DNA from 4 places in the Ferrimonas sp. YFM genome. Region 1 is predicted to be linked to each of the others. Evidence: predicted binding sites of a transcription regulator. Region 1 holds the regulator's gene; each other region holds the start of a gene.
The links. Region 1 encodes MetJ, which represses methionine synthesis genes. Its sites were predicted from a motif close to TAGACGTCTAGACGTCTA; they were not measured.

Region 2: the regulator MetJ is predicted to act here: its motif matches at 1,478-1,495, upstream of metA (homoserine O-acetyltransferase MetA).
Region 3: the regulator MetJ is predicted to act here: its motif matches at 1,106-1,123, upstream of metK (methionine adenosyltransferase).
Region 4: the regulator MetJ is predicted to act here: its motif matches at 761-778, upstream of msrA (peptide-methionine (S)-S-oxide reductase MsrA).

Annotation. Positions count from the first base shown of each region.
Region 1 covers NZ_AP027368.1:4,279,223-4,282,447, forward strand. The annotation lists gene metB (cystathionine gamma-synthase) at 1-600, opposite strand, end outside; gene metJ (met regulon transcriptional regulator MetJ) at 782-1,099, shown strand; gene QUE41_RS19795 (PKD domain-containing protein) at 1,158-3,225, opposite strand, start outside.
Region 2 covers NZ_AP027368.1:3,626,083-3,629,307, reverse strand. The annotation lists gene ompW (outer membrane protein OmpW) at 1-538, shown strand, start outside; gene QUE41_RS16740 (SDR family NAD(P)-dependent oxidoreductase) at 608-1,333, opposite strand; gene metA (homoserine O-acetyltransferase MetA) at 1,525-2,448, shown strand; gene QUE41_RS16730 (methyl-accepting chemotaxis protein) at 2,591-3,225, shown strand, end outside.
Region 3 covers NZ_AP027368.1:486,407-489,631, reverse strand. The annotation lists gene speE (polyamine aminopropyltransferase) at 1-413, opposite strand, end outside; gene metK (methionine adenosyltransferase) at 1,213-2,364, shown strand; gene QUE41_RS02380 (PA0049 C-terminal domain-containing protein) at 2,477-3,225, shown strand, end outside.
Region 4 covers NZ_AP027368.1:3,065,945-3,069,169, forward strand. The annotation lists gene astE (succinylglutamate desuccinylase) at 1-663, opposite strand, end outside; gene msrA (peptide-methionine (S)-S-oxide reductase MsrA) at 796-1,278, shown strand; gene QUE41_RS14395 (GNAT family N-acetyltransferase) at 1,308-1,817, opposite strand; gene QUE41_RS14400 (hypothetical protein) at 1,828-2,235, opposite strand; gene QUE41_RS14405 (PaaI family thioesterase) at 2,325-2,765, opposite strand; gene pgm (phosphoglucomutase (alpha-D-glucose-1,6-bisphosphate-dependent)) at 2,925-3,225, opposite strand, start outside.

The DNA of each region.
Region 1 (3,225 bases):
GATGTATTTGGTGGTGGAGTGGATAACGATGTCCGCCCCCAGGTTCAGAGGCTTCTGCAGCACCGGAGAAAGGAAGGTGTTGTCCGCCACCACCAGGGCGCCCACTTCCTTGGCAGCCTTGGCCACCTTCTCCACGTCCACTACGCGCAGCAGCGGATTGCTCGGGGTTTCCAGCCACACCATCTTGGGATTCTGCGCCAGGGCATCGGCCAGGGCCTGCTCATCGCCCTGGTCCACTACGGACAGCTCGAACGCGCCCTTGGCGGCCAGGCTGGTGAACAGGCGGTAGCTGCCGCCGTAACAGTCATGGGGCACCACCAGGCGCTCGCCAGGCTTAAGCAGGTTCACCGCCAGGTTGACCGCCGCCATACCGGTGGCGGTGATCACCGCGCCGGCGCCCTCCTCCAGCTGTGCCAGGGCATTGCCCAGGCTGTCCCGGGTGGGGTTGCCGGAGCGGGTGTAATCGTATTGCCTCGGCTCATTGAAACCGGCAAAGGTGTAGTTGGTGGACAGATAGACAGGTGGCACCACGGCACCATGAGTCAGGTCGGTATCAATCCCTTCACGGGCAACAATGGTGGCGGGCTTATGAGTACTCATTCCGTGGCTCCTGGTTATTCTGTGCGCTCAAGATGTCTGGACGTCCAAATTAGTCGATCCAAATTTGGGCGTCAAGACTTTTAGACGTCTAAACGTTTATAGGTTAAGATATCTACAATTTGACTCAGAAATCAGAGCAGTTACAATTTGCACCCGTTAACCCAAGTCAAAGGCAAAGGCAATGAGCACTGAGTGGAACGGCAACTACATCAGCCCCTATGCGGAACACGGTAAGAAAAGCGAGCAGGTGAAGAAGATCACCGTCTCCATTCCGCTGGGCGTATTGAAGTTGCTGACCGATGAGCGTACCCGTCGTCAGGTCAACAACCTGCGTCACGCCACCAACAGCGAACTGCTCTGTGAAGCCTTCCTGCACGCCTTTACTGGTCAGCCTCTGCCTGAGGACAATGACCTGAGAAAGGACCACCCGGACACCGTTCCGGAGTCTGCCAAGCGCCAGATGAAAGCCCTGGGCATCGACTGGGAAGAGATGGAGTAAGACTCCAGCGAATTGATAAGAAAAGGGATACCGCGAGGTATCCCTTTTTCGTTGTCAACTAATTGAGTTCAACAACTCCCGGATAGTAGAGGTCCGTTGGGCTGTCTTTGGGTATCTCTGTCAGGCTGACCTGCCCGGTAGCCAGGTGATACGCAAACAGCTGTTCCTCTTGGCCCCGGACCACGCCCAGGATGTCACCGTTCTGATCTTCAATCAGGTAACCGACCACCTCTGCATTGCCAAATGTCGCAACCTCACTCACCAAGTCCATCACTGGATCAAACTGCATGAGCTTGCCATTCTCAGTACCGAAATACAGATAGCCGTCGGACGCCACCAACAACGCTGTGCTGGGTATATCCGTAAGGCCGGTAACTGCATCCGTACGAACTGGACTTGAGCAGTCGTTGGTAATGCGCTGAATGGTACCCTCACCCGCTACAGCGCTGGCCCTTGTAGGCAGATACCATGCATCCTGACTTGCCAGATAACTCAGTGTACGCACAGGGTCGTGAGGGCCATTGACACTGAATGAGTGGCCCATCACCTTGGCTCTCGTAGTCAGGTTAAAGCAATAGAGATTAACGTCAGAAAGCACCCAGGCCCCTTGTCCCTGGATGGCCACTTCGGTGTTGGCATGGGCTCTTCCGGTACTGTCGAACTTATCCAATTGGGTGAAGGCCAGGGAGTCAGGGTCCAGGCTATACAGCACCTGACGGAAAGCATCGCGCACGTCGACACCCAGGCCATAGATTAGGCCTGTCTGCCCCTCTGCTAATGCAATCCCCGGACGAACTGAGCCGTACCCCGAGCCATAATCGATGATGGCCGTATCAGGATCATAACTGTAGTTAGTCCCGAAGCCTTCGAAGTCAGGGGCATAGATAACTGAACCAAATAGTTTTCCGTTACTGTGAAGCAGAGGACGACCAAAGGTATAAGCCCCTTTCTGATACCCCAAGCTGGTGACAGAGACGCTGTTATCCAGCCTGTCCAAGGTCACGAAGGCGCCCTGGTTCATCTCTCCCCCATCGAAGCTAACAACACTGACGAAGCGATCATCCACCGGGTCATCCGGGTTACTGGATATACCAGGGTCACCCACAAACAGCTTTCCTCGCAGCTCATCTCCAATGATCAAGGGGGAGTCCGAGTAACTTCCGTTCTTCACCTGCTTCACTTGAGACGGCAGATGTTTGAATGGTGCATCTGTACCTGAGATCCGCTCAATCTCTACAGCAATTGAGGTCGCAGGATCCGTAGCATTGATAAACAACAAACCGCCATTTTGAGAGGCTGCAAGTCCGGTAGGCTTCAAGTCACTCCAGTTGCTGAAGCGCCTCAAATTGGTGCTGTCAGCACTTGCACGATTCACCTCAACCAGAATGGGTGGCTGACTGCTGCCAAGCCCCTGACACAGACCGTAGAGTTTGCGAGCGTCCCAGGGGAAGGTCCCCAGAGGGTTGAAGCAGTCAAAGTTGACATAGCCACCGGCCCCTCCGGCTCGGGTTGTCACCTCGAAGATGGAATCGGGACTGCGATTCCACACGTTGTAGACAGTGTCGTCTCCATAATGCTGAAAGCGCCCATCATAGGGTACGGTGATATCGGCATAGCCCTTTGCGTTCCATGGCTTTGTCAGATCATTGGGATCTGAAGGGGTCAGTTCAAAGGCATTGGTTTCCGTCACCCCTTTTTTGTTGTGGTTGATCACCATTATTCGGTTATCACCACTCCATTGAATGTTGGCCAGCGGAATGCGGCCAAAGGTATTTCCCTTGCCGTCGCCTTGTCCCAGCTCCGCAACCCAGCTCAATTGGCCAAAGTCGTCGCTGCTACGGTCAATATTCAAATGGTAAAGTCGGCCTGCGTCATTAACTGACCCAAACTTAACCATTCCAAATAACGCAGAGCCATCGGGGTGCAGGAGTAACCGGGTATTAAAACCATAAACCCGGTTTCCAGAGAGTGTTTGGTCCTCTATGTGGCGCACTATCTCGACCTGTTGTGACACAGGATCGAAGCTCAGCACGACCCCTCCGGCGTACACACCCTCGGTATCCAATTGGGTATAAAATCTCTTATCCTTTGTGTTGTACACCAATGCCAGGTCAGATTTGTTTTGA
Region 2 (3,225 bases), 650 kb from region 1:
TGCCGGTTGGGCGCAGGTAAATCCAGATGAGTCTTCTGAGCCCGTCGCCACCTTCGGTGAGTTCAACGTGGATGAAGACAACCAGCTGGGCCTGAACTTTACCTACATGCTGACCGACGCCTGGGCGGTTGAAGTCCTGGCGGCAACCCCGTTCAAACACAACGTGGGTCTGGGTCCTGTGGGCACCATTGCGGAGGTGACTCACCTGCCACCGACCGTGATGGCTCAGTACTACTTCGGCAGTGACAAGATTCGCCCCTACATCGGTGCCGGCATCAACTACACCTACTTCTGGGATGAGGAGTTCACCAACGATCTGGATGGGGCCCTGACCGATCTGGAACTGTCTGATTCCTGGGGGCTGGCGGCTCAGGTGGGCATCGATTACGAGCTGAACAACAACTGGCTGATCAACGCGTCCATCTGGTACATCGACATCCAGACCGACGTTGATTTCAAGCTGGGCGGAGATTCTGTCAGCATCGAAACCGACATCGACCCCTGGGTGTACATGGTGTCCGTGGGTTACAAGTTCTGATTTGCTAGCGCAATAGCACAGAAAAACGCCGGCTTATGCCGGCGTTTGTTGTTCTTGAGTACCTGAGCTTCAGCGATACTTGCGCTTGTTGTAGATAAACTCCGGCAGCATCCGACCAACCCAGGAGACGATGCGCCAGCGCCGGGTGACATAACTGGTGGCCTTGGCTTTTTTGAGGTTGGCCAGGATCTGGCTGGCGACCACGTCCAGGGAGGCTCCCCAGGCCTTGCTGCCCCGGGCCTGCATCTTGTCGATGTACCCCAGGCGCAGATCACTGACGGTGACCGGCAGTTTCAGGCGCTGGGCGTGGAGCCTCAGTCCCTGCAGGTAGTTCTGCTGAAATGCCTTACTGGCGTGGAAGGCGCTGCTGGCACCGCCCCGCTCTCCGGCGATGGAGGTGATGGCCGCCAACTGGCCATATTTCTGCTCCCTGAACAGGGCGAAGGCGCCGTTGGCCAGGGCAGTAAACCCGGTCACGTTCACATCCAGCACCATTTTGTCTGCCTCCCAGGGCAATTCCAGCTCATGATGGCTGGCGGCGGTGTTGATGATCACCAGTTGAGCCCCCTCCAGTTGCTGCCACAGATCCTTAAGGGCCTGACGGCACTGGGCGGGATCGAAAATGTCGATCTCGCTGCACAGGGTGTTGTCGGGAAGCTGCTGCAGCAGAGGGTCGAGGCTGGAGAGGTCGGCGGCCATCAGGCCGAGACGCACTCCCTCGGCGGCCAGCTTTTGGGCCAGGGTTTGGCTCAGCCCCGCATTGGCGCCGATGATGATGGCAGAGAGTTGGCTCATGATGTCTTAGCAATAGTTCAGGTAGCGGGATCATAGCAGCTCCGGTTGTAAATATCTGTTCCCAAAGTGTTAACGTCATCCATATTGCATCGGGGAGCAGAGGGGCAGGATCACACCCAAGGGGAAATTGGAGCTCTGGAGTTGTAGCCGTCTAGATGTCCTGTTATAAATGGAGCTCTAGGAGGTTGTTTATGCCAGTCAGAATACCCAGTCAGTTGCCGGCGTCGGAGATCCTGCGCAGCGAGAACATCTTTGTCATGTCCGAGGAGCGCGCGGCGTCTCAGGATATCCGTCCTTTGCGTCTGCTGATCCTCAATCTGATGCCCAACAAGATCGAGACCGAGACTCAGTTGCTCAGATTGCTGGGTAACTCACCGCTGCAAGTGAACGTCGAGCTGTTGAGGATTCACCGCAGAGCCTCCAAGCATACGCCCAGCGACCATATGGACGCTTTCTACCGGGATTTTGACCAGGTTAAGAACAACAACTACGATGGCCTGATCATTACCGGGGCCCCCCTGGGCAACTTTGAGTTTGAAGAGGTGACCTACTGGCCGGAGATCTGCGACATCATCAACTGGTCGCAGAAGCATGCCACCTCGGTGCTGTTCCTGTGCTGGGCCGCCCATGCGGCGCTGTACCATCTCTATGGGGTGAAGCGCTATCTTAGGGACGACAAGATCTCCGGAGTCTTTCGTCATCGCCGTGCCCATGGCCATATTCCCCTGTTGAGAGGGTTTGATGACGAGTTCTGGGTGCCCCATTCGCGCTTTGCCCAGGTCAGCCTGGACCGGTTGAAAGCTCACCCGGAGCTTCAGGTGTTGGCGGAGTCCGATGAAGCCGGGGCTTATCTGGTGACCAGCAGGGACAACCGCAACCTGTTTGTGACCGGCCACCCAGAGTACACCCGTACCACCTTGCAGGATGAATACCGCCGGGATCGGGCAGCGGGCGCCGAGCCAGCCTTGCCGAAGAACTACTATCCCAAGGACGATCCCACTTTGCCTCCCCATGCGCGCTGGCATGCCCATGGCGCCCTGCTGTTCTCCAATTGGCTGAACTACTGCGTCTATCAGCAGACCCCTTATGACCTGAATGACCTGGCGGGCGAATAATGCGCAAGTTGATGAAATATGGTGCTAAAACACGATAAATCGGAAAAAAGTTTCCGCCCTATCACGTGGTAAAGCCATTAAGCAACAAGTAAAATGTGACCTAAGCTTGATTAACTCAATCTAACTACAGGATGTAGGTCACATGAGACGAGAGAGTCACATCGTCAATGAAGAGGTTGTGGTTCCTCAGGGAGAGGAGCTGGTATCCACCACAGATCTGCGAGGCATCATCACCTACGCAAATCCCGCCTTTATCGAGATCAGCGGATTCGAAGAGTCTGAACTGATCGGTCACAATCATAATCTGGTTCGCCACCCCGAGATGCCCAAGGCTGCGTTCAAGGAGCTTTGGGATGCGCTGAAGGCGCAGAAACCCTGGCGAGGCGTCGTCAAGAATCGCACCAAGGATGGGCGTTATTACTGGGTGGACGCCTTTGTCACCCCCATTTTCGAACATGGGCAGGTGGTGGGCTACCAGTCGGTGAGACGGGCTACCACACAAGAGCTGAAGGAGCGGGCCCGCGAGGTCTATCAAAAGCTGAACCAAGGCAAGCCCGTCGGCCGCTCCCTAACCCTGGCCCGTCGTCGCTGGTTGTCCGGGGTGATTCTGGCCCTGGGCTTTGCCGCTGTGGCCTGGCTGTTCCAGCCCTGGGTGGTGCTCTGTGGTCTGGCAATGGTGGCCGCCATGCTGATGCTGTTCTTCGATGAGGCGTTTCGGGTGCCGGCGATGTTGATGAAGCTGCAGCAGGAGTACGACAGCGTCAGTCGCTATGTTTT
Region 3 (3,225 bases), 870 kb from region 1:
TTGATGACAATCTCCACCCGGGCGTCGTCGAAGGCCCCCTGACTGTGGTTGGGCAGGTGCTCCTTGCACATCTCGATAACGGTGTTATCGATCTCCACCTGAACCACACGCTCCACGCTCTGGTGCTTGATCACCTCACGCAGCATGCCGCCGTCACCACCACCGATGATCAGCACCTTCTTGGCGCTGCCGTGGGCCAGCAGGGGAACGTGGGTCAGCATCTCGTGATAAATGAACTCATCGGCTTCGGTGGTCTGGATAATGCCATCCAGGGCCATCACCCGGCCAAAGCGTTCATTCTCAAAGATGATCAGTTCCTGGTGTTCGGTGGGGGCGCGGAACAGCACCTTGTCCATGCCAAACTCCTGACCATAACCAGGGTAGAGGGTTTCTTTGTAATGCTTGTCGCTCATTGCGCGGTCTCCGAACCATTTCGCGTCTGTCCCGGTTGGCGGGCAGACTCATGTAGAAAGAGTGTAGATAAAACGGAGATCGAGGGTCGCGACCCGGACCAGAAGGGTCCGAAAGAGGGGGATATCATCATAGTTGTGCTAAATCCTACCGGTTGCCGCTCCAACGTGAACTGTCACATCGGGCGGCTTATGCCACGAGAACCATAAAACCTCAGTTTATTGAAATCTGTTTGGGGCCAGTTGCCTCCGAGCGCTTTATACCCCCTTTGTTAAATTTGCGCCAGAGAAACCGGTGAAGAAAATTTGAACTTCTAGGGCATGTTTATCTTTGGTGTTTAGAATTTGGCCGAGGATGACACCAGCCAATCAAGGAGTTCGATTGCCGGCATAGTGGGCCTACGTCAAAATCGAACGACGTCGAGTGGCTGTTGTCAGGCCGGCCCCGAAGGGCGCCTTGCTCAGTCTAGGTACCCATTCATTTTGGGCACAATGTCGACACATTTAGACCTTAGTGAATGGCTGCTGGCGCAAAAATATTCAGCAAAGGTCAACACGCCCTAGACGGACTCTCCACAGATCAATCCCCTGACACCATATCGTTGCTGGCTGAACCCCGCTGTAACGCCCATTTCACGGCTTGAGTAAAAAAATACCCTCAACATCACTGGATTTTGGGTGGCAAATACATAAAATAGCCGTCTAGATGTAGATGCGTCCAACCAGTCGATTCCGAGCGATGTGTGCTTATCGGTTGAAATTCCGCATCTTTCCCCAGTTTCTAATGTGAGAGTTGATTGCCATGGCACGTCATCTGTTTACTTCTGAGTCCGTATCTGAAGGTCATCCCGATAAGATCGCCGACCAGATTTCCGACGCCGTACTGGACGCCATCCTGGCCCAGGACCCCAAGGCTCGCGTAGCCTGCGAAACCTATGTTAAGACCGGTATGGTGATGGTCGGCGGTGAGATCACCACCTCCGCCTGGGTTGATATCGAAGAGATCACCCGTCAGACCGTTCGCGACATCGGCTACATCCACTCCGACATGGGCTTCGATGCCAACTCCTGTGCGGTACTGTCTGCCATTGGCAAGCAGTCCCCCGACATCAACCAGGGTGTGGACAAGATCGATCCCCGTGAACAGGGCGCCGGTGACCAGGGCCTGATGTTCGGCTACGCCAGCAACGAAACCGACGTGCTGATGCCTGCCCCCATCACCTACTCTCACCGTCTGGTGAAGCGTCAGGCTGAAGTGCGCAAGAACGGCACCCTGCCCTGGCTGCGTCCCGACGCCAAGTCCCAGGTGACCTTCGCCTACGAGAACGGCAAGGTATCCGGCATCGACGCCGTGGTTCTGTCCACCCAGCACTGTGACAGTGTCTCCACCGAAGACCTGCGCGAAGCGGTGATGGAAACCATCATCAAGCCTGTGCTGCCCACCGAGTGGATCAACAAGGACACCAAGTTCTTCATCAACCCAACCGGCCGTTTCGTTATCGGTGGCCCAATGGGTGACTGTGGCCTGACCGGTCGTAAGATCATCGTTGACACCTACGGCGGCATGGCCCGTCACGGTGGCGGTGCCTTCTCCGGTAAGGATCCCTCCAAGGTTGACCGTTCCGCGGCCTACGCTGCTCGCTACGTAGCCAAGAACATCGTGGCGGCCGGCCTGGCCGAGCGCTGCGAAATTCAGGTTTCCTACGCCATCGGTGTGGCCGAGCCGACCTCCATCAGCATCGAAACCTTCGGCACCGGCAAGCTGCCCGAAGAGAAGCTGATCGAGCTGGTCCGCCGCCACTTCGACCTGCGCCCCTACGGCCTGATCGAGATGCTGAAGCTGGAGCGTGCCATCTACGCGCCGACTGCCGCCTACGGCCACTTCGGCCGCGTCGAGTTCCCCTGGGAGCAGACCGACAAGGCAGAGGCCCTGCGCGCCGACGCCGGCCTGTAAGGTCCACTCAGTCGAGAACGAAGAGGTGCCCTTGGGCACCTCTTTTTGTATCCGGGTACCGAGAATCATCTGTGATACCCTGACGCCAGTAACCAAAGATAGGGAGATCCCGATGCGACACCTTGCCCTGCTGACCCTGTTCAGCCTGTCCCTGAATGCCGCCGTGCTGGACCCGGAAGAGCTGAGAGTGGCCCAGGTCGAAACCGACCTGCCTGAGCTGCTCTCCCCCCTGGCCCCCATCAGCGCCAACGCCATCGGCTACCATCAAAGCGCCGTCGATGAGCAGCAGCACACCCAGGGGATGACCCTGTCGGGCAGCCAGTTGTGGCGTCACGCCGTGGCCCGGGTGCAATCCGGCGATCTGGATGACCGCCCCCTCTACTGGAACCGTCTGCTGGTGCGCAGGGAGATGAAACAACAGGCCGCAGGTTATTCCCAGGCGGACTGGCAACAACAGATCAGCCTCGACGCCTTCGAGCGCGCCTCCCGTGGCATGAGCGACATCCAGTTCAATAAGGGCACGGATCTGAAGATCCTGGTCACCGGCTTCGACCCCTTCTTCCTCGACCGTCACCTGAACCAGTCCAACCCTTCCGGCCTGGCGGCTCTGGCCCTGGACGGCCAGGTATTGCACCTCAATGGCCGCACCGCCCAGGTGGAGGCGGCGATGATCCCGGTGCGCTTCGAGGACTTCGACCAGGGGCTGATCGAATCCCTGCTGACCCCCTACCTCGAAGGCAAAAAGGTGGACATGGTGGTCACCATCTCCATGGGCCGCAGCGACTTCGATCTGGAGCGCTTCCCCGGCCTCAACCGCAGTGCCAAGGCACCGGGCAACCGCAACATCTTCACCGGCGCCAC
Region 4 (3,225 bases), 1.2 Mb from region 1:
AAACTCGTTGGAGGAGAAGTAGCTGTAGGTGGTGGTGGGGTTGTGAGACAGCAGAATGGTCTGCACGCCGCACCCGGCCAGGAAGCGAATCTGCTCGATGCTCCAGGGGCGCCCCGGGCGGTAGGGATAAACCGCAAACTTCTCCCGCTGGGAATCGCGGATGGCGGTATGCAGATCGTAGTGGAACCGCTTGCGTCCCGGCTCTTTGAAGAACTCTCTGACTGTCTGCTCCAACAGGGCCGCCCGGCGCTTTTCGTCGTTGGGCTCCCCCTTGGCGTGGGCGCCGCTGAACAGCCGGTTCATGTTCTCTGCCACGCCCCGGGTGCCATTGACCATCGCCTGGGTATTGCCCAGTTGCACCAGCAGCCGCTGGCGACAGGTGAGGCTGCCATCGATGATGGCGTTCACCAGCTCATTCACCAGCTCGATGGGGGCGGTCTCATTGCCATGAACGCCACAGGAGAGCACGATGTCGCTGTCGCCGGGCTCAGCCGGTTCGATGGCCAGGATGCCGGTGTCGATGAGGGTCAGTAGAGTACCGTCGGCCAGGGTGCGGCTTTCCGGTTGCTTGCGGGGGTGGGGATGGGCCAAGGTCAGCGCCAAAAGATCCTGGTGTTCAAATAACACGTCGCACTCCAATTGCTTTTTTCTTGTGCCGGCCATTGTAGCCTCAGAAGCCGCAAAGCGGCACCCCGGACGATTAAGATTCGGGGTTGCAATCTGTCATGGAGCTGATACAGTTTACGGACATTCGGACGTTTAGCCGTCTAGAAATCCAGATTGAGGAGTCAGGTTATGGCCATTGCCACCTTCGGTGCAGGATGTTTTTGGGGTGTAGAGCAGTTCTTCAAGGAGCTTGATGGCGTGACCTCGGCGGTGTGTGGCTACATGGGCGGCGATCAGGACAACCCCAGCTATGAGCAGGTGAAGACCGGGGAAACCGGTCACGCCGAGGTGGTGCAGGTAGAGTTCGATGAAGCCCGCATCAGCTATCAACAACTGCTGGATACCTTCTGGCAGTTCCACAACCCCACCACGGTGAATCAGCAGGGAGAGGATCACGGCAGCCAGTACCGCAGTGTGGTGTTTTTCCACGATGATACTCAGCGTGACACCGCCGAAGCTTCCAAGGCGCACCAGCAGGCAGAGGGATACTGGAAGGATAAAACCATTGTCACCGCCATCGAGCCGGTGACCAACTTCTTCCGCGCCGAGGAGTACCATCAGGGCTACTTCGACAAGCACGACCTGCCCAGCTGCCACATCGCCCTGTACTGAGCCTCTGTTTCCGGCCTAAGGGCTGAGAACTAGACGCTCAGGGGCAGCGCCTCGATGGCGGGGCGCTCGAAGGTGAGATCCCACAGCTGTCGTTGCTCGTTGAAGTGACGCCGGGTGCACCTGAAGCCAAATTTCTCCAGAATCCGGGCGGACGCGGCGTTCTGCTCGAAGGCTTCCGCCACCAGAGGCGCATCGGGGTGATGGTCTGCCACCCAATTCATCAGCGCCGCCATCGTGGCACTACCCAATCCCTGTCCCCAGTAACGCCGGGCCAGCTTATAGCCCACCTCGTAATGGGCACTCTCCCCCCGGTAGAAGGCGGCGGTACCTATGCTGCCGAGAATGGGGTGTTCCACCACCCACAGCTTCAATCCCTCGGGATCGTCGTAACCGGCCAGCAAATCGGGCATCTGCACCTGAATTTGCGCCAGTGTCTGCGGGCCGCGGTCGGTAAAGCGCATCACCTCTGGGTCGCGCTCCAGCTCATAGAGCCACTGCTCATCCTCTGCCGTCAGCGGTCTGAGACTCAATTTGCTCAAGACTGTCTCCTTAATTCTGCTCCGGGGTTTCGATGCGATCGGTCACCACCCTGCCCTGCTCTACCTCCAGCACCCTGGCCCGTTCGTAGATCAGCTTAAAGTCCAGTTCCGGCTTGCAATCCAGCAGCTCGCCCTGTGGCAGGAGCAGCTCCCCGCTGAACCAATGGGCAAACACCGGGCCGTCAGTGAGCCGGTACTTACCCCTGAGCTCCTTCAGATACAGCCGCCCGTCGTCAACGGACCAGGTGCCCAGGTATTCGCGCCAGCAACAGGAGGACAGCAGGGCTCTGTCCACCGCCTCCCACTCGTCTTCGGTACGCGCAGCGACACCCTGGCCGAGTTTCGGCAGGGATGGCCAGTCATCGAGGGGATGGAACTCACCATCAAGATAGATAAAATCCGGAGTCTGTGCGGTCATCGGCCCTTCTCCTTTACATCATCAAAACTGCGTATTGGGACAGATGCACCCCCATCGCCACCTCAAGGGTACCCGCTTTTCGTTAACCGTCAGCCCTTGACTGTGGTCAGCATGCAGGTGGCCGTGGCCATCGCCAATAACCGTCCCTTCTCATCGATGAGCTTACCCTCGGAGACCCCCAGGGAGCGGGTCATGCTCACCACCTGCCCCTCGGCCCTGAGTCTGGCCGCCTTGGGCACCGGCCTGAGCATCTTCACATTCAGCTCTATGGTGCCATAGCCCTGCCCCGCTTCCAGCATGGTGTGCACCGCACACCCGGTCACCGAGTCCAGTACTGTGGCGGCAAAGCCGCCATGGACGCCGCCCAGGGGGTTGGTGTGCCGCTCATCGGCCTGGGCTTCAAACACCACCCCGCCCTTTTTCACCGACACCGCCTTCATGGTGATGGTCTCGGCCATATTGGGGTGGGGGATCTTGCCTGTGGCGATGGCACTCATCACCTCCAGGCCGCTCATGGAATCCACTGACATTACCGCTCCTTGTCTGTTCTGCCCATTCCTCAGGCTACAACTCACTCATTAACCATGCCTTTATCACCACACCTCTGGCAAGCCGTCTGGCCACCTGACGTGGCATCACGCCAAAAAAAAACGGCAGCCCAGGGCTGCCGTTTTCTGCGAAGCTGTGCCTTACTTGGCGGCGAACACACTGTCCACCAGAGCCTTGGCATCCTCAATCAATTCAGCCAGATGGGCTTCACTCTTCAGGCTCTCGGCGTAGATCTTATAGATCGCCTCGGTGCCGGAAGGACGGGCGGCAAACCAGCCGTTGTCCGTGGTCACCTTGAGGCCACCGATGGCCGCACCGTTGCCGGGGGCCTGAGTCAGCTTGGCGGTGATCGCCTCACCGGCCAGGGTGTCGGACTTGACCATTTCGGGGTCCATCGCCTTCAGCAGCGCCTTCTGTTCATCGTTGGCCGGGGCATCGATG